4 regions of the Alkalibacterium sp. m-11 genome follow, and region 4 is predicted to be linked to each of the others. Evidence: riboswitches for the same ligand, from Rfam matches in the RefSeq annotation. Region 4 holds a riboswitch; each other region holds the start of a gene.

The links. A riboswitch is a leader RNA that binds a small molecule or an ion and turns the genes downstream of it on or off. The one in region 4 is predicted to bind thiamine pyrophosphate.
Region 1: another riboswitch for thiamine pyrophosphate. It lies ahead of thiT (energy-coupled thiamine transporter ThiT); the one in region 4 lies ahead of ACYQ2O_RS10215 (YkoF family thiamine/hydroxymethylpyrimidine-binding protein).
Region 2: another riboswitch for thiamine pyrophosphate. It lies ahead of thiM (hydroxyethylthiazole kinase); the one in region 4 lies ahead of ACYQ2O_RS10215 (YkoF family thiamine/hydroxymethylpyrimidine-binding protein).
Region 3: another riboswitch for thiamine pyrophosphate. It lies ahead of tenA (thiaminase II); the one in region 4 lies ahead of ACYQ2O_RS10215 (YkoF family thiamine/hydroxymethylpyrimidine-binding protein).

The regions. Positions count from the first base shown of each region.
Region 1 is NZ_BAAGIR010000083.1:682-6,540, forward strand. Features, by position in the region: gene ACYQ2O_RS08565 (ribonuclease J) at 1-1,264, shown strand, start outside; TPP riboswitch at 1,291-1,396, shown strand; gene thiT (energy-coupled thiamine transporter ThiT) at 1,487-2,053, shown strand; gene cls (cardiolipin synthase) at 2,144-3,598, shown strand; gene ACYQ2O_RS08580 (betaine/proline/choline family ABC transporter ATP-binding protein) at 4,076-5,242, shown strand; gene ACYQ2O_RS08585 (ABC transporter permease) at 5,288-5,859, shown strand, end outside.
Region 2 is NZ_BAAGIR010000024.1:19,923-24,292, reverse strand. Features, by position in the region: gene ACYQ2O_RS04415 (SDR family NAD(P)-dependent oxidoreductase) at 1-567, opposite strand, end outside; gene thiE (thiamine phosphate synthase) at 681-1,325, opposite strand; gene thiD (bifunctional hydroxymethylpyrimidine kinase/phosphomethylpyrimidine kinase) at 1,322-2,137, opposite strand; gene thiM (hydroxyethylthiazole kinase) at 2,134-2,940, opposite strand; TPP riboswitch at 3,030-3,126, opposite strand; gene ACYQ2O_RS04395 (2-hydroxymuconate tautomerase) at 3,256-3,435, opposite strand; gene ACYQ2O_RS04390 (glycine cleavage system H family protein) at 3,492-3,848, opposite strand; gene ACYQ2O_RS04385 (arsenate reductase family protein) at 3,838-4,212, opposite strand.
Region 3 is NZ_BAAGIR010000130.1:405-5,428, forward strand. Features, by position in the region: gene ACYQ2O_RS10270 (lactonase family protein) at 1-915, shown strand, start outside; gene ACYQ2O_RS10275 (flavin reductase family protein) at 1,148-1,771, shown strand; gene ACYQ2O_RS10280 (PTS sugar transporter subunit IIA) at 1,927-2,433, opposite strand; gene ACYQ2O_RS10285 (undecaprenyl-diphosphate phosphatase) at 2,627-3,454, shown strand; TPP riboswitch at 3,532-3,633, shown strand; gene tenA (thiaminase II) at 3,939-4,607, shown strand.
Region 4 is NZ_BAAGIR010000128.1:334-5,426, forward strand. Features, by position in the region: gene ACYQ2O_RS10200 (energy-coupling factor transporter transmembrane component T family protein) at 1-636, opposite strand, end outside; gene ACYQ2O_RS10205 (ABC transporter ATP-binding protein) at 621-2,087, opposite strand; gene ACYQ2O_RS10210 (ECF transporter S component) at 2,080-2,667, opposite strand; gene ACYQ2O_RS10215 (YkoF family thiamine/hydroxymethylpyrimidine-binding protein) at 2,667-3,293, opposite strand; TPP riboswitch at 3,335-3,439, opposite strand; gene ACYQ2O_RS10220 (GNAT family N-acetyltransferase) at 3,535-4,053, opposite strand; gene ACYQ2O_RS10225 (AAC(3) family N-acetyltransferase) at 4,087-4,893, opposite strand.

The DNA of each region.
Region 1 (5,859 bases), on a different contig from region 4:
TCCAGATTCAATGGGAATCGCCGTTCATACAGAAGAAGGAAACATTGTCTACACCGGGAACTTCAAGTTCGATCAGAGTTCTCAGGACATGTACAGAACAGATCTTTCTCAGATCGCAGACTTAGGTAAAGAAGGCGTTCTGGCCCTGCTGAGTGATTCTGGGGACGCAGAAAGTCAGACTGAAAATGTGTCTGAGAAAAAAGTCCAGGAAGAAGTGCTTGATATCTTTCAGGATACCAGCAGCAGGATTATCGTGGCTGCAGTAGCAAGCAATATTTTAAGAATTCAGCAGGTTTTAAATGCGGCGCACAGTTCAGGTAGAAAAGTGTTCATCACTGGAAAGAACCTGGAAGCTATTCTAGAAACAGCCATGGATCTTGACAAGCTGACACTGCCTGATGAACATCTGATTGAACCTATCAGTAAAATCGATAAATATGATGACGACGAAATTCTGGTTCTCGAAACGGGATCAGCGGGTGAGCCAATCAAAACACTCAACCGTATGGCTACATCTAATCATGATCAGGTGAACATCAAAGAAGGGGATCTTGTGTTTATTGCTACCAGCCCATCTACAGCAATGGAAGTCATGGTAGCTGAGACAGAAAACCTGATTTATAGAGCCGGTGGGACAGTAGTCAAGTTATCCAGCAGACTGAAAGCGTCCGGGCATGCGACGCCTAATGATCTGCAGCTGATGATCAACCTGCTGAGACCGACTTACTTCATACCGATTCAGGGTGAATACAGAATGCTTGCTGCCCATGCAGACCTGGCAAATGAGACAGGAATCCCTTATCAGAATATCTTTATTTTGAGTAATGGTGACGTCGTTAGCTATGCTAAAAATAAAATGACACAAAGCGGACAGGTATCTGCAGATAATACACTGATCGACGGGATAGGTATCGGTGATATCGGGAACATTGTCTTGCGTGACAGACGTCTGTTGTCAGAAGATGGTATTTTCGTTGCAGTAGTTACAATCGACCGTAAAAAGCAGCGTATCGTGTCTGATCCTCATATCGTTACGCGCGGATTTGTATTTGTAAAAGAGAGTCAGGATCTGATTAATGAATCGACGGAAATAGTGAAGAGTATAGTCAAAAAAAATCTCAAGCATAACGATTTTGACTGGGGTTCAATCAAACAGGATATTCGTGAAGGCCTGAATAACCACCTGTTCAAGAAAACGAAGAGAAGACCGATCATTCTTCCAGTAATTATGGAAGTCAATCAGAACAGACGCTTTACGAGATAATTATTTTGTATATAATTAAATATCAGATACTGTACTAGGGGAGTCAATATATTGGCTGAGAGTGAACTGTGAGTTCAGACCCTTAGAACCTGTACGTTCATACGTGCGCAGGAAGAGTACTTAACTGAGATCGACAGATCAGAGTAGGCACAAGCGCGCTCTCATAAATGTCATAATCTCCTTCCCTAGTTCAGTAAACTAACTAGAGGAGGAGATTTTTTTATGCAGAACAGACAGTTGAGGATCTATCTTGAAGGGACTTTATTTGCCGCACTTGGGATGGTGCTCTCCTGGATTCCCTCAGGAATAGGGTCGTCATTCAGTGTTTCCTTAGGCATGATTCCGTTGACTTTCTACGCTATCAGAAGAGGTTTGGGGCCAGGGATATTTGCCGGTTTTTTATGGGGGATCCTTCATTTTGTTACAGGATCGGTATACATGCTGAATGTGTATCAAGTCATTATTGAATACACAATCACCTATGCGAGCATTGGGCTGGCCGGATTCTACTCCAAAGACATTCTTGAGGGGATCAGAAACCAGAAAGGAAAACGGGTAAACATGACTATCGTCGCTGCTGTTCTAGTTGGAGCTGCCGCTCGGTATTTCTGGCACTTTATAGCCGGCTGGATATTCTGGGGAGACTATGCTTTATGGGGACTCAGTGCCTTTACATTTTCTCTAGTCATGAACGGTCTGAGTATGATCTCGACCGCCTTAGTGACCATGATCGTATTGCTGATGCTGTATGACCGGTCTCCACTGATTTTTGTTCCTAAAGGGAAATAACTGTTGCCGGCTTAAGATAGTGGACAGGAGGTTACAGGCTAATGTACACTAAGATAAATAACATTACCTTAGTGTATGAAGGAGACCTGTATGACGATTTTAAGCACGATTTTCTGGGGGTTTATTTTTCTGAACTCGGCTTTAGCCATATTTACTGTGTTTAAAGAAAAGGAACGGGACATCGCAGCGATCTGGGCCTGGCTGCTGGTCATTACGATGCTGCCAGGTTTCGGATTTGTGATCTATCTGTTTTTAGGAAGAAAAATATCAAAGGAATCTATTTTTGATCTTCGAAGTCAGGACCGCATCGGGATGCCTCAGCTGGTCGAGTCACAGAAGAGTCTGATCGAATCAGAGAACCTTGATGTTCCTGAATCAAATTATCAGGATAAGACATTTGAAATGGTCCGTTTATTTCTGGAAAGTAATCAGGCTGTTTTAACAAAAGGCAATAAAGTAAGAATTATAAGTGATGGAGAGGAAAAATTCGACCAGCTCATAAGAGATATTGAGAAAGCAGAGCATCATATTCATGTGACGTATTATATCTTTAGAGGGGATAATATAGGTCTGAGACTCTTGAGGGCTCTAGAAGAAAAAGCGAAACAGGGAGTTGAGGTCAAAGTATTGTACGACCCGGTTGGTGCCCGAGTACTGGGCAAAGATTTCTTCAACAAACTGAGAACATACGGCGGCCATGCTGAACCGTTTTTCGGCTCGAAATTTTTCCTGATCAACCTGCGTCTAAACTATAGAAATCACCGGAAAATCGTAGTGGTTGACGGAAAAGTCGGCTACACTGGAGGATTTAACGTTGGCGATGATTATCTGGGTATGTACGAAAAAATGGGCTACTGGAGAGATACCCATCTAAGAATAGAGGGAAATGGTGTGCTTACTCTGCAGACTCGATTTTTAATGGACTGGAACGCATCATCTAAAGACAAGCAAGTAAACTATGGGGAAGTTTATTTCCCGTTTTCAAGTCTAAAAGGGTCTACAGATATGCAGATCGTTTCCAGTGGTCCGGACAATGAGATGCATGCCATCAAGAAAGGGTTCATCAAAATGATCAGTATGGCTAAAGAATCCGTTTTGATCCAGACACCTTATTTCATTCCTGATGAAGCATTGATGGAAACAATCAAAATAGCCATCCTGTCAGGCATCAAAGTGAAAGTGATGATACCTAACAAGCCGGATCATCCATTTATTTATCGTGCCACTCTAAGCTACGCAGAAGAACTGGTAAAGAGTGGGGCAGAAGTTCATATTTACGACAATGGATTTCTTCATTCCAAAGTTATTGTGATAGACGGTGAGATTTTATCAGTAGGGACTGCAAATTTTGATATAAGAAGTTTCCGTCTGAATTTTGAAGTCAATGCATTTATTTATGATCGTTACCTCGCCAAAAAACAGGTCAGACTTTTTGAAGAGGATGAAAAGAAATCGTATTTACTGACAGAAGACATGATCAAAAATTATTCCAGATGGGAAATTTTCAAACAGCAGTTTTCCCGGCTTTTTTCACCCATACTATAACTATCATTCACGTCTGTTCACTGCATGTGGAAATCCTTAGGGTACGTCCAGCATATTGAACAGGCGTGTTTTTTTTATTCCTTAATTAATGCTGTCTCATCCTATTATAATGATTAAATCATAAAATGCTTTTTTTATATGCAAAATTATACAAGCGGTTACAATGGGTCATCACAACGAAGCTGGCTTAAAAACGTATGATTTGCAATTGTTTAAGCTTTCTGTAATAATGAATAAGGACCTTTTTATTGCAAAAATATGTAGGGTAAATTGCATGTATTTGCTTGAAGAAACTAATTAGCCAGTAAGGTTAGGCAGGATCATTAAAAATGAATGAGGTAACCGCTGGTACATAATCCAGTTATGTGTCTGTGTCTGTGTGAAGAGAAGAAGGTCTATTCCTTTTGTGGATTCATACAGTTTTTTTATGTGTTAAAACTCAGACCATAGCAGAATAAACGTAGAGGAGATACGATTATGATCGAGTTCAAAAATGTATCAAAAGTATACGGAGATGGAACGAAGGCCGTTGACGATGTATCGTTTACCATCAACGGAGGAGAATTTGTCGTTCTGATCGGAACGTCTGGGAGTGGGAAAACGACGACCATGAGGATGATCAATCGGATGATTGATTCGACATCCGGAGAGATTCTTATTGACGGAAAAGACATAAAAAAAGAAGATGCCGTTCAGCTGAGGAGAAAAATCGGATATGTTATCCAGCAGACAGGCCTTATGCCTCACATGACAGTATACGAAAATATTGTAATGGTTCCAAAATTATTAAAATGGGAAAAAGAAAAAATGCAGGAGACCGCAGAACGTCTACTGAAGCGAGTCGATATGGGTCCTGAATTTCTTGACCGTTACCCACAGGAACTTTCTGGCGGACAACAGCAGAGAATTGGTGTCATCCGAGCACTTGCCGCTAATCAGGATATTATCCTAATGGATGAACCGTTCGGTGCACTGGATCCGATCACTCGAGATGCTTTACAAGAACTGGTCAAGCACCTTCAGGAAGAGATGGGCCGTACAGTCGTATTCGTTACTCATGATATGGACGAAGCACTTAAGCTAGCAGACAAGATTGCGATCATGTCAGAAGGAAAAATCATTCAGTATGACACACCCGACAATATTTTAGCCGAACCTGCAAATGAATTTGTCGAGAGCTTCCTGGGTGAGGACAGACTGCAGCAGCGTTCAACCATGCAGACGGTCGATCAGGTCATGGTGAAGACACCCATTTCAGTTACATCGGATATTACGCTGGGAGAAGCTATTCGTGTCATGAGAGACAGAAGAGTAGATACGTTATTTGTGACTGATATGGATAATGTCCTTCAGGGGCTGGTCGATTTCGAAGCAATCAACAAAAATAGAAAGACAGCCTCTACAGTGCAGGACATTATGTCTCATGTCTATTACGTAAAATCCGGAACCTTACTGAGCAGTGTGGCAGACAAGATGCTCAAGCGTGGATACAAGAACATCCCTGTTGTCAGCGAAGAAGGGAAACTGGAAGGTCTTGTTACACGGGCATCACTGGTAGATATCGTCTACGATACAATCTGGGGAGATGACGAAGAAGTGGAAAGCATTCCTCTAGAGACGACCCAGTTTTCAGAATCAGAATAGGAGGAGACCTAAGTGATCGATTTTTTTAACAACTATGGTGCTCAGATGATGAGACTGATCTGGGAGCACTTATATATATCAATAGTAGCATTAGGTTTAGGGGTGATCGTAGCTGTCCCAGTCGGCATCCTGCTGACACGGACGGATAAGCTGGCGACGTTTTTCATCGGTCTGGCATCCATACTTCAGACTGTCCCGTCACTGGCACTGCTGGCACTGATGATTCCTTTTCTTGGGATCGGTCAGTTTCCGGCTATCATGGCACTGTTCATTTACTCTCTGCTTCCGATCCTCAGAAATACGTATACAGGCATGAAGGGTGTGAATCCGGACCTTGTTGACGCAGCTAGAGGTATGGGAATGACCGAATCACAGCTGGTCAGAAAGGTGGAGCTCCCTCAGGCAGCCCCAGTTATAATGGCGGGGATCAGACTTTCAGGGACATACGTTATTGCCTGGGCAGCTCTTGCTTCATATATCGGAGCAGGCGGACTTGGAGATTTCATTTTTAATGGGTTGAACCTGTATATTCCTGAGCTGATCATAGGAGGAACGATTCCTGTGACCATACTGGCTTTACTCGTAGATTTTGTATTAGGTCGTGTAGAGAAGAAGGT
Region 2 (4,370 bases), on a different contig from region 4:
AAGAACTGTATACGGGCCAATACCCAGTACAGTCCTTTGAATCAAATAACGTTCTGAACGCAGCCCTTCAGTCATCAGCTTGACGGCTGCTTTTGATGCACCGTTAATCGACTGTCCGGGTACCGGCAGAAAGCCGCCCATACTTGCTACATTCAGTATATGTGCTTCCGGTCGCTTAAGCAGCTCCGGAAGAAAACTTTTCACCATGTATAATGTTCCGTAGAAGTTGACATTCATGACCTGCTCGATTTTATCGTAACCTAAATCGTTGACGTCAATAAAGGGCTGGATGATTCCTGCATTGTTTATAATGCCGTCGACCGTCCCATGAAATTCTTTTACCTCATCCACCAGTTTTTCAATGGCTTCTCTTTCCGTTATATTCACGACATGCGTTGAGATCTTTTCCTTTGATTCCGGAGCCAGTCTGGCCGTCTCCTGTACTGCTTCCTTGTTGATATCGACCGCTGCTACTCTTGCTCCTCGCTTGGCAAGCTCAAGCACAAGTTCCCTGCCCATCCCGGCCCCTCCGCCTGTCACGACGATTGTTTTTCCGTTTACCTTCATAAGTACCCTCCTCATTATTGTATTCGCTTTCATTATGCAGGATACACAAAAAGAATTGTAGAATCTGTTCAATATTTCACTACAGATTCACAATTCTTTTTTTATTTAATCACTTATTTTTTTAATCGCTGCACTGCATCTATTACTGAAACGGCTCGTGTGATAGACGACACGACCGCTACCCCATCGACTCCTGTTGCCCAGACGTCTCTAACATTTGAAGGGTTGATGCCGCCAATTGCCACAGCAGGAAGGTGATCTCGTCCAGTCATCGCGTCCTTGATACCTTTCAGACCGATTACGTCTTCATGGTCCTGCTTGGATAATGGCGTGAAAGCCGGACCGATCCCTGCGTAATCCAGTCCACTGATTGTCTCTGCTTCTTTGAATTGTGAGACATTATTGGTAGACAAGCCTATGATAAATCGGTCTCCCCATTTTGAAATCAGATCTTGAATCGGATAATCCCCCTGACCGACATGGATCCCGTCAGCCTCCAGCTTGAGGGCAAGGTCGACATCATCATTAACTATGAATGGTACATTATACTGTCTACACAGAAGCTGACAGACCTGTGCCATTTTCACCCGAGCAGCAGGGGCAGTTTCCAGGCTGTCTTTTCCTTTTTCTCTGAACTGAAAACAAGTTATACCTGCCTGAAGAGCTTCCTCAAGGGTATGGATGAGCGACTTTTCTTTGCAGTCCTGCGTGCCGGCAATAAAGTAAATTTCCAGCATAGCTTTAATATCTCGTGTCATTCGTGTTCCTTTCTGTATGCCCAGTGATTCGTCGGTCCATGTCCATGTCCGATACCCAAGTGACTCCTGATTGCAGCCTGGATAAATTTCTTAGCTGTTCGTACGGACTCTTCCACTGAATGCCCTTTTCCTAACTCTGCAGCAATGCAGGCAGCAAAGGTACAGCCAGTTCCGTGGGTTTCTTTCGTATCGATACGTTCTGAACGCAGCCATATCTGTTCACCGTTTTCAAGCATCAGCAGATCATCTGCATGGGACTCGTCCACTGCATGTCCTCCTTTTATGACAATATTTCTACACCCTTTTTCCTGCAATCGTTCGGCTGCCTTGACCATATCTTCTTTTGAAGAAATGGACATGTCAGCCAGTGCTTCTGCTTCAGGAATATTAGGTGTGATCACCATAGCGAGAGGAGCCAGGATTTCCCGCATGACAGAGATAGCACTCTTTTCCATTAATGGATGCCCGCCTTTAGCAATCATCACAGGATCAATAACTAGAGGAATAGACGCCACTTCTTTGTGTACTTCAGCTACTGCTTTCATATACTCCCCATTGACCAGCATTCCTGTCTTGATTGCAGCGACATTAAAATCAGACAGGACCGACGTCCACTGCTGCTTGACCATTTCGATCGGTACAGGGTGAACGCCCTGTACCCCAGTCGTATTTTGAGCTGTTATAGCCGTTATCACTGACATGCCAAAAACGTCACGTTCCTGAAAAGTTTTCAAGTCCGCTTGTATGCCTGCGCCTCCGCCACTGTCACTTCCTGCAATAGTCAGCACTTGTGGTATTTTACTTTTACTCATTGGATTATCCTTTCTATTCGTGTGTGTTTAGTCAGGTCGTCATCTGTTAGACTATGGAGCACATCGATCAGTGCCGCCCTGAAACTTCCCGGCCGATTTATGTTCGAGTCCGCCGCCCTCTCTCCAGCTATCCCGAAAGCGGCATGAGCAAGTACAACTCGACTGAGCATGTCAGATTCATCTACTACTCCAAGGAAAGCTCCGATGATTCCGCTCATCATACAGCCACTTCCAGTGATCTTTGCCATCAGCTGATCGCCATTCGAAACAGCAAATACTCTTGTGCCATCTGTGACAATATCCGTCTTTCCGGATACAGCTACAATACAGTGTCTTTTCTTAGCCAAGCTGACTGCAACATCCACTGGCGAGGTGGCTTCATCTTTGGAATCCACTCCTTTTGACTGCCAGCTGACACCGACTAGAGACGCAATTTCTGATGCATTGCCTCGAATCACCGTCATGTCAACATTTTCAAAAAGTTTTTGAGCTGATTGTTTTCTAAAAGTCGTTGCTCCGACACCAACAGGATCCAGAATGACCGGTTTGCCTTGAGCGTTTGCCTGTCGTCCGGCCAGAATCATGCTTTCCAGTGAATCAGAAGTCAGTGTACCCATATTAATGACGAGGGCCTCGGCCATACCCGTTACTTCTTCGACCTCTTCTTTTGCAATTGCCATAATGGGTGACGCACCAATGGCCAGCAGCACATTGGCAACATCATTAGCGACAACCTGATTAGTGATCGTGTGTACCAGCGGATTCTGGTCTTTAATGTGTAAAATAGCATGGTCAGAATTCATCTTGACCCCCCTGTTTGTGTTATGTAGACAAAAAATCTTCCACCAGGCACGTGGAAGATTTTAGTATAGTCAAGCATTCGTCTGTCTCCTGCTTGAAACATACATCTCCCTTCGCTAGCATTACCTAGATCAGGTCATGGGTCAGGTCTTACCTTTCTCAGCCTTTAAGCTCCCCTGATGATATCAGACTTCATTACTACCAGTTTATCATAGTTTCGGTAAACAGACTAGGAAACCCTATCTAAGCTAGCTTCTGAATTTTAAAATACACTTATAGAAAAGAGAGCACAGATCCTGTCTGCGCCCTCTAACTTATTATCCGTGGTATTCGCCTTTAGTAGCAATGTTTTCCTTATTTATTTCGTTGATGATCACAGTCACTGCTTCTTTAGGTGCACCCGTATGGGTCTCAACTGCTTTTACAACGTCTCTGATCAGCCCTTCTTTCTGTTCTTTAGAACGGCCTTCAATCATTTCTACATGTACGATCGGCATCTCATCTGCCTCCTTTCGCTTGTTTAATGCGCATCACGATCCAGCAAGATTTCAGCTTATTCAGCAAAAGGATCTGTATTAAGCGAATTGAACACTGAATCATCAATGTCTGTTACCAGAAGCAGCCAGTTATCCTCTTTGTCAGATGAGTTCAGTAAGTCAGGCTCATCTTCAACTTCAACGTGGACTTCCTTAACTGTCACGTCAAAAGGTATTGTCAGCTCAGTCACTGCTTTAGCCCCTTCAGCATTGATAATGGCCTCTCCTGCTTTCAGATTCCCAGGTTCTGTACTGATTTCCACGAACATGACTTCTCCTAAATCGTCCTGGCCCTTTTCGGATAGACCGATGCGATAATCTGATGGCGATAATTTCTCGATCCACAATCCATTAGCGTGATATTTAATTGACATCTTTCTGCTCTCCTTTACTCCAGACACGTTCGTACTCATCGATTTTAAAGCCTGATGTATATGTGTCTCCTTCAATGGCAAACGGTCTTTTGACTACCATCCCGTTTGAGGACAGCCACTCCGCTGCTTCTTCTACAGACATTTCCGGAAGTTTTTCTTTAAGGTTCTGTTCTCTGTAAACATTTCCGCTCGTATTAAAAAAAGATTTGATCGAGCGATCAGTGTCTGACAGGATCCTTACCCAGCTTTCTTTTGACGGGGTCTCCTCCAGCAGACTAATTTCCTGGTAAGGTACTGACTGCTCTTCCAGCCAGTTTTTCGCTTTTCTGCACGTTGAACAACGTGGGTGACAATAAAATTTCATAACGTCCCTCCTAGTTATCTTTTTCAATTATAGACCACTTGAGTCAAAAAATAAATGAGAGGATTCCAGTGGTGAATGACTGTGCTTATGTTTCTTCACTATCAAAAGTAACTATCAATAACACTACATCCACACAAACTGCATGTTCCAGCTCGTAT
Region 3 (5,024 bases), on a different contig from region 4:
AGCCCAACTTATCTTGACGGATCTGAGGATTACAGCCTGCTGTTTTCTGTTACCAAAAAGGATAACGGAACAGGTGGCATTGCTTCATTCAAACAGTCCGATTCCGGTGAATATGAGCTTGTAGATGAATGGCTCGAAGAAGGCGCTCCTCCCTGTTATGTAGCTTATGATGAAGATAAGGGGCTCCTCTATACTGCCAATTATCATAAAGGAGAAGTTGCTGTCATCAAAGTTTCTGATAAAGGCAAACTGGAACTACTGGATAAATCAGTGCATTCAGGTCGATCCGCCCATGAAAATCAGGATGGCCCTCATGCTCACTACTTCGATCTGACTCCAGACAAGAAGTATCTGGTGGCCTGTGATCTCGGAACAGACCAAGTTTACACTTATTCTCTTACAGAAAATAATGAGCTGACAGAAGTGGCAGTTTTTGAAACAGCTCCCGGCACTGGGCCGCGTCATATAGCCTTTCATCCTGATCAAGCTGTTGCCTACGTTTTTGGAGAACTTAGCAGTGAGGTTCTGACTCTGTCTTACGATTCTGAATACGGCTCTTTCAGTCACCTTCAGACAGTTTCTTCTATTCCTGAAGACCATACAGCTTTCAACGGTGGAGCAGCGATAAGAGTTTCTTCAGACGGCCGATTCGTTTATGCATCAAACCGCGGACACGACTCCATTGCCATATTTTCTATCAATGTGGACGGTACGTTGACGCTGAATGACTATGTACCGACTGAAGGAGAGATTCCACGTGACTTTAATCTGGACCCAACGGAATCTTATGTCGTCGTCGGGCACCAGGATACTGATAACCTGACTTTATTTGAACGAGACGCTTCTGATGGAAGCCTGACCTTGCTTCAAAAAGATGTCTACGCCCCTGAAGTCATCTGCGTTCAGTTCCTATAAGTCGATTGATCCTGATACAAACAATTCATTTGAAAGAGAGGCGTTCCCTCTCTTTTTTATTGTATTGATTTTATTCTTCAGAATTTGATATACAAAAATCGGCTCTATCACTTCTTGCCATTTATAGGTCTCAAAACAGGAGGATTGTTCAAAAACTGGAAAGAATCTTGAATTCAGAATATACTTAACTAAGTACCATTACATTATGACTACGAAAAGGAGTATCTCCCTCATGCATCATTTTAAAACATCCGACTTATCTGCCAAACAGCAGTATAAATTTCTAACCGGCAGCGTAATTCCCAGACCAATTGCCTGGATTACATCACTTAATGAAGAAGATGACATTGTTAATGCTGCCCCCTTCAGTTTCTTTAGTGTAGCGTCCAATCAGATCCCACTTCTTACTGTCTCTATCCTGCGCTCAAACGGAAAAGCTAAAGACACAGCTTTGAACATCATCGATCAGAAAGAAGCTGTCGTTCATATCGTGAGTAAATCACTAACTACAGATATGAATGAGACATCTGCTCCTCTTGCCTCTGATGAGAGCGAGCTGGACCGGACAGATCTCTCATTAGTCGACAGTTCGTCCGTTAAAGTCCCTGGAATCAGAGAAGCCCTGATCCGCTTTGAAACCACTCTGTATCAGCATATTCCCATCGTAGACGAATCTGGAGAGGTTGTAACCGACCACTTCCTTCTTAAAGTGACCGATGTGCACATCGATCCAGCCGTATATGATTCTGAGAAGGAATATATCCTCCCCGAACACCTTGAACCAGTGGCTCGATTGTCTGGAAATGCCTATTCTGAAATAGGAAAAGTATTTACCATTGTTCGGCCACAGAACTGATTGAGCATTAGTCAGATTTATCTCGCTGATTCTGAATGTAAATTTTCCGATCAGCTGAACTGCCTGGCACAAATGTGATGAACGCTGGTATTTATACACACTAGAGATCAAAAAAAAAGCCTCAAGAATATCCTTTCCGAGGCTTTTTTAGTGTGTTATTTAGAAGAAACAGAACCGATTTCTGCGCCTTTTTGGGTTTCTCCAGTAGTTGACAGGTCATAATCTCCTACTTGATCCATGTTGGTGAAAACGATGATGACTGTGTTTTCTTTACCGGCAGCTTTCAGGCCTTCAAGGTCTACTGTAGAAATTTTAGTTTCCGGTGTAACCGTGTCGCCTTCTTTGACTAAAGTGTCAAATGGTCCGCCTTCAAGTTCTACAGTGTCGATACCGATGTGAATCAGAACTTCTATGCCGTTATCCAGCTCAAGTCCAACTGCGTGCTGAGTCGGAAAGACACTGACAACCTTACCTGAAGCTGGTGAATAGATGTCGCCATCGCTTGGTACAACACCAAACCCGTCTCCCATCATTTTCTGTGAAAAGACCGGATCATCCACTTCATCGATTGGAATAACTTTTCCATTAACAGGGTTGCTTAATACGACTTTCGTTTCTTTAGGTTCATTCCCTTTTCCTTTTAAAAAGTCAAATACTCCCATATTTCTCCCTACTTTCTTAATATTTTGTGCTGACAGTATACATAATTTCCTATACGTATTCTATAAATAATAGTAACACATCCTAGTGTAAACAAAAACTAAAAAGATTTTGTGATGAATTCTTCATATTCTTATGGTTTTTTAACGCCTGTTTTTGTTAAGATGGAAGAGTTGAATTTAACTAAAAGGAGATATGACTGTGTTATTAGAATTAATAAAGTCCATCATACTGGGCGTAGTACAAGGAATTACAGAATGGCTCCCTGTCAGCAGCACCGGACACATGATCCTGGTAGACGAGTTTCTCATACTTAATACTACTGACGAATTCAAGGAAATGTTCCTTGTAGTCATTCAGCTGGCTTCCATTATGGCGGTAGTTCTGCTTTATTTTAAAAAACTTAACCCCTTTGACTCAGGTAAAAATGATCTGCAGAAAAAAGAAACCTGGCATATTTGGTACAAAGTACTTATCGGTATCATTCCTGCAGGAGTATTCGGCATACTGTTTGAAGATGCCATCCATGACCTTTTCTATAACTGGATTACAGTAGCAGTAGCCCTCATCATCTATGGGGTCGCATTTATCGTAATAGAGAAACGTAATGAAGGAAAGATTCCAACTATAGCAACTTGGGAAGATTTAAATTATAAAGTCGCCCTCATGATTGGTTTCTTTCAGGTGCTTGCTCTGATTCCAGGTACATCCCGTTCAGGTGCAACTATTGTCGGGGCCATCCTTATTGGAACAGCCCGTCCGATTGCTGCTGAATATTCTTTCTTCCTGTCCATACCCGTGATGATGGGTGCAAGTCTGATCAAACTGCTGGGTTTCGGCTTTACTTTCACATTAGAAGAATTGCTCATTCTGATCGTCGGCTGTATTGTATCTTTCCTGGTATCAATCTTTGCAATCAAATTCCTAATGAACTATATCCGTCGAAATGACTTCAGCTCATTCGGCTGGTACAGGATAGCTGTAGGTTTCGTCGTCATCGGATACTTCTGGCTGATTGGGTAAATCATTTAGTTCTGTTCCTTTTTTCTTGCGATACGAGGACACATATGCCATAATGACTTTGAAAGATAATTGAATATCTCTTTCACTAGGGGAGCCGCTGACGGCTGAGAAAAGCAATGCTTTGACCCTTGGAACCTGATCTGGTTAACTCCAGCGTAGGGAAGTGGAGCTTAGATCATTATGTATGGAGTGTTTTAAACGACTCTCCAACGTTCATCATGACTTTTAAGTTATGCCGCCCTGCAGATTAGCAGAGCGGCTTTTTTTGCAGTCAGATAACTTAAATATATTGATGAAGTTAAATGCGTAGATCCATTCCCATTCTTCTCGCGCCCTTCACTTCCTGTATCAGTCCGCTTTTCTCAGTCGGTGTTCTTCTTGTTCGTCTTGTTCTTTTGGTTCGTCTGCCCGTCAGCTATAGTTCTTTTAAGCAGAGACCATAAAGTCCGCAAATTGTAATTACCATACTACTGGAGGCTAAACCATGTCATTTACCGAAGAATTAAGGCAAGAAGCTGATTCAATATTCCAGTCTATTTTCAGACATCCATTCGTACAAGGAATAGGATCTGGAAAGCTTGAAGCTGAACAGCTTATACACTATGTCAAACAGGATTTTGAATACTTAAATACCTTTAATCAAGTATACGGTATAGCTATTTCAAAAAGTGTACTTAGAGAAGATATGGCAGTTTTTAACAATCAGATCACTTTTATTCTGGATGCTGAAGTACATCCTCACACTAATTTCTGTCAGGTAGCTGGTGTCAGATACGAAGATTTGCAATACGAACCTCTAGCACCGTCTGCCCATCATTACACCCGTCACATGCTTGATGTCGCCCAGCGAGGAAGTTTTGGAGAGATCCTCGCTGTTCTGCTCCCTTGTCCGTGGACGTATCTGGAAATCGCTCATTACCTTAAAGAGAATTTTTCTATAGATGAGGCTCATCCTTTTGCTGAATGGATTTCCTTCTATGCAAAAAATGAAGTGGATACGATTATCAATACATTCAGAACACGTCTTGATGCTTATGCCGAAACAGCTTCTGACACTGAGAAAGCCATCATGAAGGAAGCTTTTGTCAAAAGCTGTCAGCTGGAATGGATGTTCTGGAATATGGCATATGAGATTGAAAAGTGGCCGGTCTGAGTAAGCGTTCTGAGTGAGGAAACAGGTGGAATTGACTTGGTCAGCTAGTTTACGACCCTACTCGAGGTCGAGATTGTAATTGAGTGTGTTCTAAGACTCATCATACAGCCTACTCATCCAATCCAAAAGCTAAAATGTCCATACCCATACACTAAATTTCTAATTTGAGTATAGAAAAAGCCGTCAAATCGAGTGGAAATTTCCCTGACTCGATTTGACGGCTTTTATTTTGACTAATCAGCACATGATGAAACAACCTAGAATTTTTCATATCACTGAATAAGGAATCCTTTTAACGTAATTCCGAAAGAAGTCTCCCACTTCTAAGCGTATGGGTGCGAAGCACCAGTGAAAGTGGGAGATGAATTTCGGTCAAGCGATAGCTTGAAGTGGTTAATCTGTCCTTTTTGTTGTATA
Region 4 (5,093 bases):
CTGCATCACGCGTTCTTCGCTGAACCCTTTAGATTCCATGGCCAGAGACAAGCGTTCTGACCAGTGCACCATTCGAATCATCATCGTAAAAAGTGGCTTGCTGTCCAGAGGCTTGACGGGAATGTTTCTGACCTGAAGTGCCAGTCTGGACTGTTCGTGTTCGGTCTTGATCAGTGAGGTCAGGTTCACTGCAGTCAAAATGGCATAGCCCATTTTCATTGGCATCTTAGCCTGCTGAATTAGACTGGCAATCAGTTCACCGGAATCGGTAGTCATCCCGTAACTAATACCAAGCATGGCAAAGGCAAAAATGCGCGAACTCAGATTCAGACCATTCACCAGATCCCGTCCAGTCGGCAAGGCTAAATCAGAAGCACCGGAAGCAAATTGAACGCCTTCGGAACTGAACAGCCAGCCGGTGAAGAAGTAGCTCATCGAAACCACCGCAAGCGGCAGGACTACTTTCATCAGGCGGGCAGGCTCAGTGCGTCTGGAAGTAGCCAAAAAAAGCATCCCTACAAAGGAAACTGTAAGGTTTACTCGCCAGTCAAAGGTGAGGCCTAAAGCGATACTGCCTAGCAGAATTCCAACCGTCTTGGCGGTCGGATTGATAGAATCGATCATCTTTGCTTCCACACCCTTTTCTCTCTAATTTCAACTATCTGATCAGCATAAGCGTCAACCAGATGACGGTCGTGACTGGTAAACAAACAGGTCATCCCCGCCTGACACAGTTCACTGAGTTTATCCATAATCAGTTTGGCATTGGCGGCATCCTGCCCGTAAGTCGGTTCATCAACGAGGAGCAATTGCTGCTTGCCGACGGTCATGCAGATAACAGCCAAGCGGCGCTGCTGACCCTGACTAATGACCCATGGTGACTGCTTTTCTTTCTGCTCGAAGCCGTGTTTAGACAAAATCGCTCTCGCTTCCGGTTCAACCTGGCTTTCCTCAACTGTCTCCCAGGCTCGCAAACTAACCGCCATCTCATCTAAGAGCGTTGTTTTGACAAACTGCAGAGAGGGATCCTGGAACACCAGCCCCACTTGAGCGTAAAGGTCTTTAGGTTTTAATTTCTTTGTATCATCCTGGTTGAGTCGAATGTCACCTTTGTAAGGGGCCGCTTTTAAAATCGCCTTGAATAAAGACGACTTGCCGACTCCGCTGGGCCCGATTAAAGCAGTGAGAGAGCCTTTTTTGAGTTCAAAGCTGGCTTCTTCTATCAAGGTGTGAATTCTGGTTTCTTTTTTGAAAAAAGAACGGCGCACGGTTTCTTCATAGAAAACTGATACATTGTCCAGTTCCAAAACAGATTCGTCCGACTGAACCGGCTTTCTATTCAATTCAAGCTCATCAAGCCAGATGCCTTCAGCCATCAAGCGTCTGATTCGTGACTCTTGATCTGCCAGTTCGGACAAATCGGTCAGCTGCTGCTTAGCATCCATCAGAAGCCAGCGGTCTACATCAGCCCATCTTTTGACATGATGATCGATTATGAGAACCGCTTTACCACTGGCAGTCAGCTCATTGATGTAGCTCATGTAAGTCTCAACCGTTTCATCGTCCATGTTGGCAAAAGGTTCGTCCATAATGAAGAGCGGCACGTCAGTCAGCGAGGCACAGATAAAGGCGGCTTTTTGCAGTTCCCCGCCGGACAAATCATCAAAGGAGCGGTCCAGCAGATTTCTCAGACCGAATAGTGCGGCCTTCTGCTCAATCACCTGATTTATCTCGCTTACAGCTTTGCGTTTGTTTTCCAGACAAAAGACCATTTCCTCTCTCAGCGTCCGCATGGAAAAAGACAGCCGGGCATTCTGGAAGATTGTCTGTACTTTATCTGAACGCTCGACTACCGACAGTCTGCTTATGTCCTCTCCTTTTATGGCAAGTCGGTCAACAGCCTGCTTTCCGCCGTATTCGGGATAATACCCATTTATCAAGTTAGCCAGGGTGCTTTTCCCGCTGCCGCTTCTCCCGCAGAGAAGGACGGTCTCACCCGGTTGAATATCAAGACTGACTTGGTCAATCAGCTGTTTTCCGTCTATTTCAAATGTCAGATTCTTTATGGATAGAACGGGTTCATTCAACGGCGTCACTTTCTTTCAGGTTATGATTCAGTACACCGGCTTCATTAAGCTTGTCACACAACCATTTTGCCACGAAACCGGTGAAAAACAAGGCGCTCGACAGACGAATGACGAAAATCGACAGGACGATACCCCAGTTCATAGCCAGATAGTTGGCTCTGTACCCTGTCCAGACAAAGGACAATAGTGTGGTGATTACGGCAGCCAGCATCGATACTTTGTAAGTGTATTTTTCATAGCGAGTAGCGAAGAAGGCCAGCTCGACACCCATGCCCTGAATAAAAGCAGAGATCAGTACGATTGCTCCGAACATATTGCCTAAAAGGATTTGCACGAGTGCAGTGGCCACTTCAGTGACAACACCGACTACCGGCTTTCTAATCATGTAGGTCGTGACAAGGGCTGCCGAGTACCAGATACCATAAAAGGGTTCATAGCCGAGTATGCCGAGTCCCATCGGTGTCAGTACAGCAGTCAAAGCAGTTCCCGCATATACAGCCATTAAAAAGACAATCCCAAAAACGACGGCAATCAAAGACATCAACAAATAGTCGCGAAGACTTAATGGTTTTCTGTTCATTAGATTTCTCCCTCCGGTACGTTACAGTGCAAGGTGAATTGACTGATGTAGTGACTGACTTCACTGCCGACTGTGTGCGACACATATTCCAGATAGTCGAAGACATCCTGTGCGCTGCCACCCAGATTCGTTCCGTAATGACCAGAACCTGTCACCACACCTCTATCGATCCCTTCGTTGACGACCTTGGCAATAGTTGCCATATAGTTGTCAGAGCCCATTGGGTAAAGGGCAAACTTCCCGATTACCGGAAAATCGATTGCTTCTGTTTCGGCCTGATTGACTCTTGGATCGTCAAGTTCCAGTGTGTAGTCACTGTCCGTATCTCCGGGACACCCTTTTGAAATAGTCGATTCGAGAGTCATATGAACCCCTTCCTTGTAGGCATACAAAAAGGCAGCCTTCAGTGCATCGAATACCGCTTCTTCTTTCCCACGGTAAACTGTTGAAATATGGTCGGTCTGTGCCCAGACTTTCGATAGATCGACCTGCTTGATCGCACCTAAAATGATCGATTTGAAATCGTCACTCATCGGCGATAAATTGAAACGTGCGCCTGTAATTTCCAAAGTGGAACCAGGCTTTCCGACTGAACAATTTCCGTAGTTGACATAGTTTTTCTGCATGAAAAAAACTCCTCCTAACGAAAAAAAACCATAGGAAAGAGCCATAATATATAAGATACTTCCTACGCAGCCATTACGCTGATCAGGTTACTGGTCTGATATACATCACTCTCAGCCTCCAATTCGAGACTCCCAGGATCTTCCGTATTTAATTTTGTTGTACCACAATGACTATACCAATTTGACGAACAGAATACAATACATTTTTAACTGCTTTCATCTGTTTTCTGCCCCCCCTTGTCTAACTGAGGCTTTTAAGCATAATCCAGTCCGTCTGCTCGTCGTTCCCCATGAAAAAGGAGTGACTCCCTACTTTCTTGAATCCTTTGGCTTTATAGAATGCTTTCGCAGGCTCGTTATGTTCCCAGACACCCAGCCAGATGCTCGTGCAGCCCTGTTCTTCAGCTGTCTCGACTGCCTTGTTTAAAAGACTCGTCCCCAACCCTCTGCGCTTGAATCCAGTACGGATATAGATCCGTTCGATTTCCAGTCCATCAGGATCGATGTCTTCCGTTCTCGCTTCTCCTGCATTCAGTTTCAGATAACCGGCCAGTTCATCGTCTGCATATAGAAAGTAAAATCGTGACCCTTCTGTGGCGAGCTCCTGACTCAGCTTCTCTTTTGTACAGGCTTTGGACAGGTAATCTGTCATGTTTTCTTCTGTGTTGTCTTTTTCGAACGTATCTGTAAAGGTCTCGATACTGATAGCCTGAAGGGTATCCAGATCCTCTAGTCCAACCAATTTAAAATACGTGCTCATTCGGTTCTCCCCTTTTGCTTAAGAAGTTTATGTCTATTTTCTAAGTGCCGTAAAGTGTCTGGTCGACTGATCGACCGCATCTCTGACCCGGTAAAGTCTGGCTTCTGCTTTGCCTATTTTTCCGATTGTAACTAGACCATTTTTCTCGAGCTCGTTTCCAATGGCACTAAACTGATATTCATCCAATTCGATGTCGTCATATGTCCGCCAGACTCTGATACCTTTTTCCAGGATGGCTGTCCCTTCAGGTTTGAGTGTCGGATTCGGTGCACGGTATTCGCCTAAGTGCATGGCCGTTGAGGTGTCATAATCCGTTCCGACTGCCAGAATCAGGGCATTCTCGTCATAAAGTTTTTTGAGCGGCGAGCCTTCACCCAGTCCAAAGTTCAGAGAGTGACCTGACGTCAGCTGATCAGCTTTCTTTCCCCAGGCCGTAAAAGAGACTGCCGGATGACTGCTTCTTCTTACATTCGGATAGGTTCGGAACAGATTGGCCACTACACCCATATACGGGCAAGGTGTCTTTTCGGGATCAAAGGCCGGCATCGTTTCGCGAATGGTGTCCCACCAGCTTTCAGGGACTGGCGGATACTGCCATTTTGACGGCTCGCTCCAGTCACCAGTCTGAGACGGCATGACCACTGTCCCTTCTCTTTCGTCGATCACCGTCATCAGCGCATCAACGAAAGCCTGGGCTCCCCCATTTACCCAGCCGACTTTTGATAATGACGTATGAACAAGGACCATGGCATCTTTCTTCAATCCTAAATTTGACATATCCTCAGCCAAAGATTGAACGGTATTTGGCCATGCCGTATTTTTGATCAGTTCTTGTCCCATAGGGATCACTTCCTTCATCTGCTCATTTATGTACGAAAAAACGCCCGAACACATCGACCGATCCAGGCGCGTGATTACTATTTAGTTTAATCTTCTGACGGCACGATTTCAATGGTTTCTGATGCCAGCTGCAGCTTATTATCAGATGCCTTGATCCGTTGTGAACTACCCACCACTTAAATCCTTTGGATTTTGAAGTG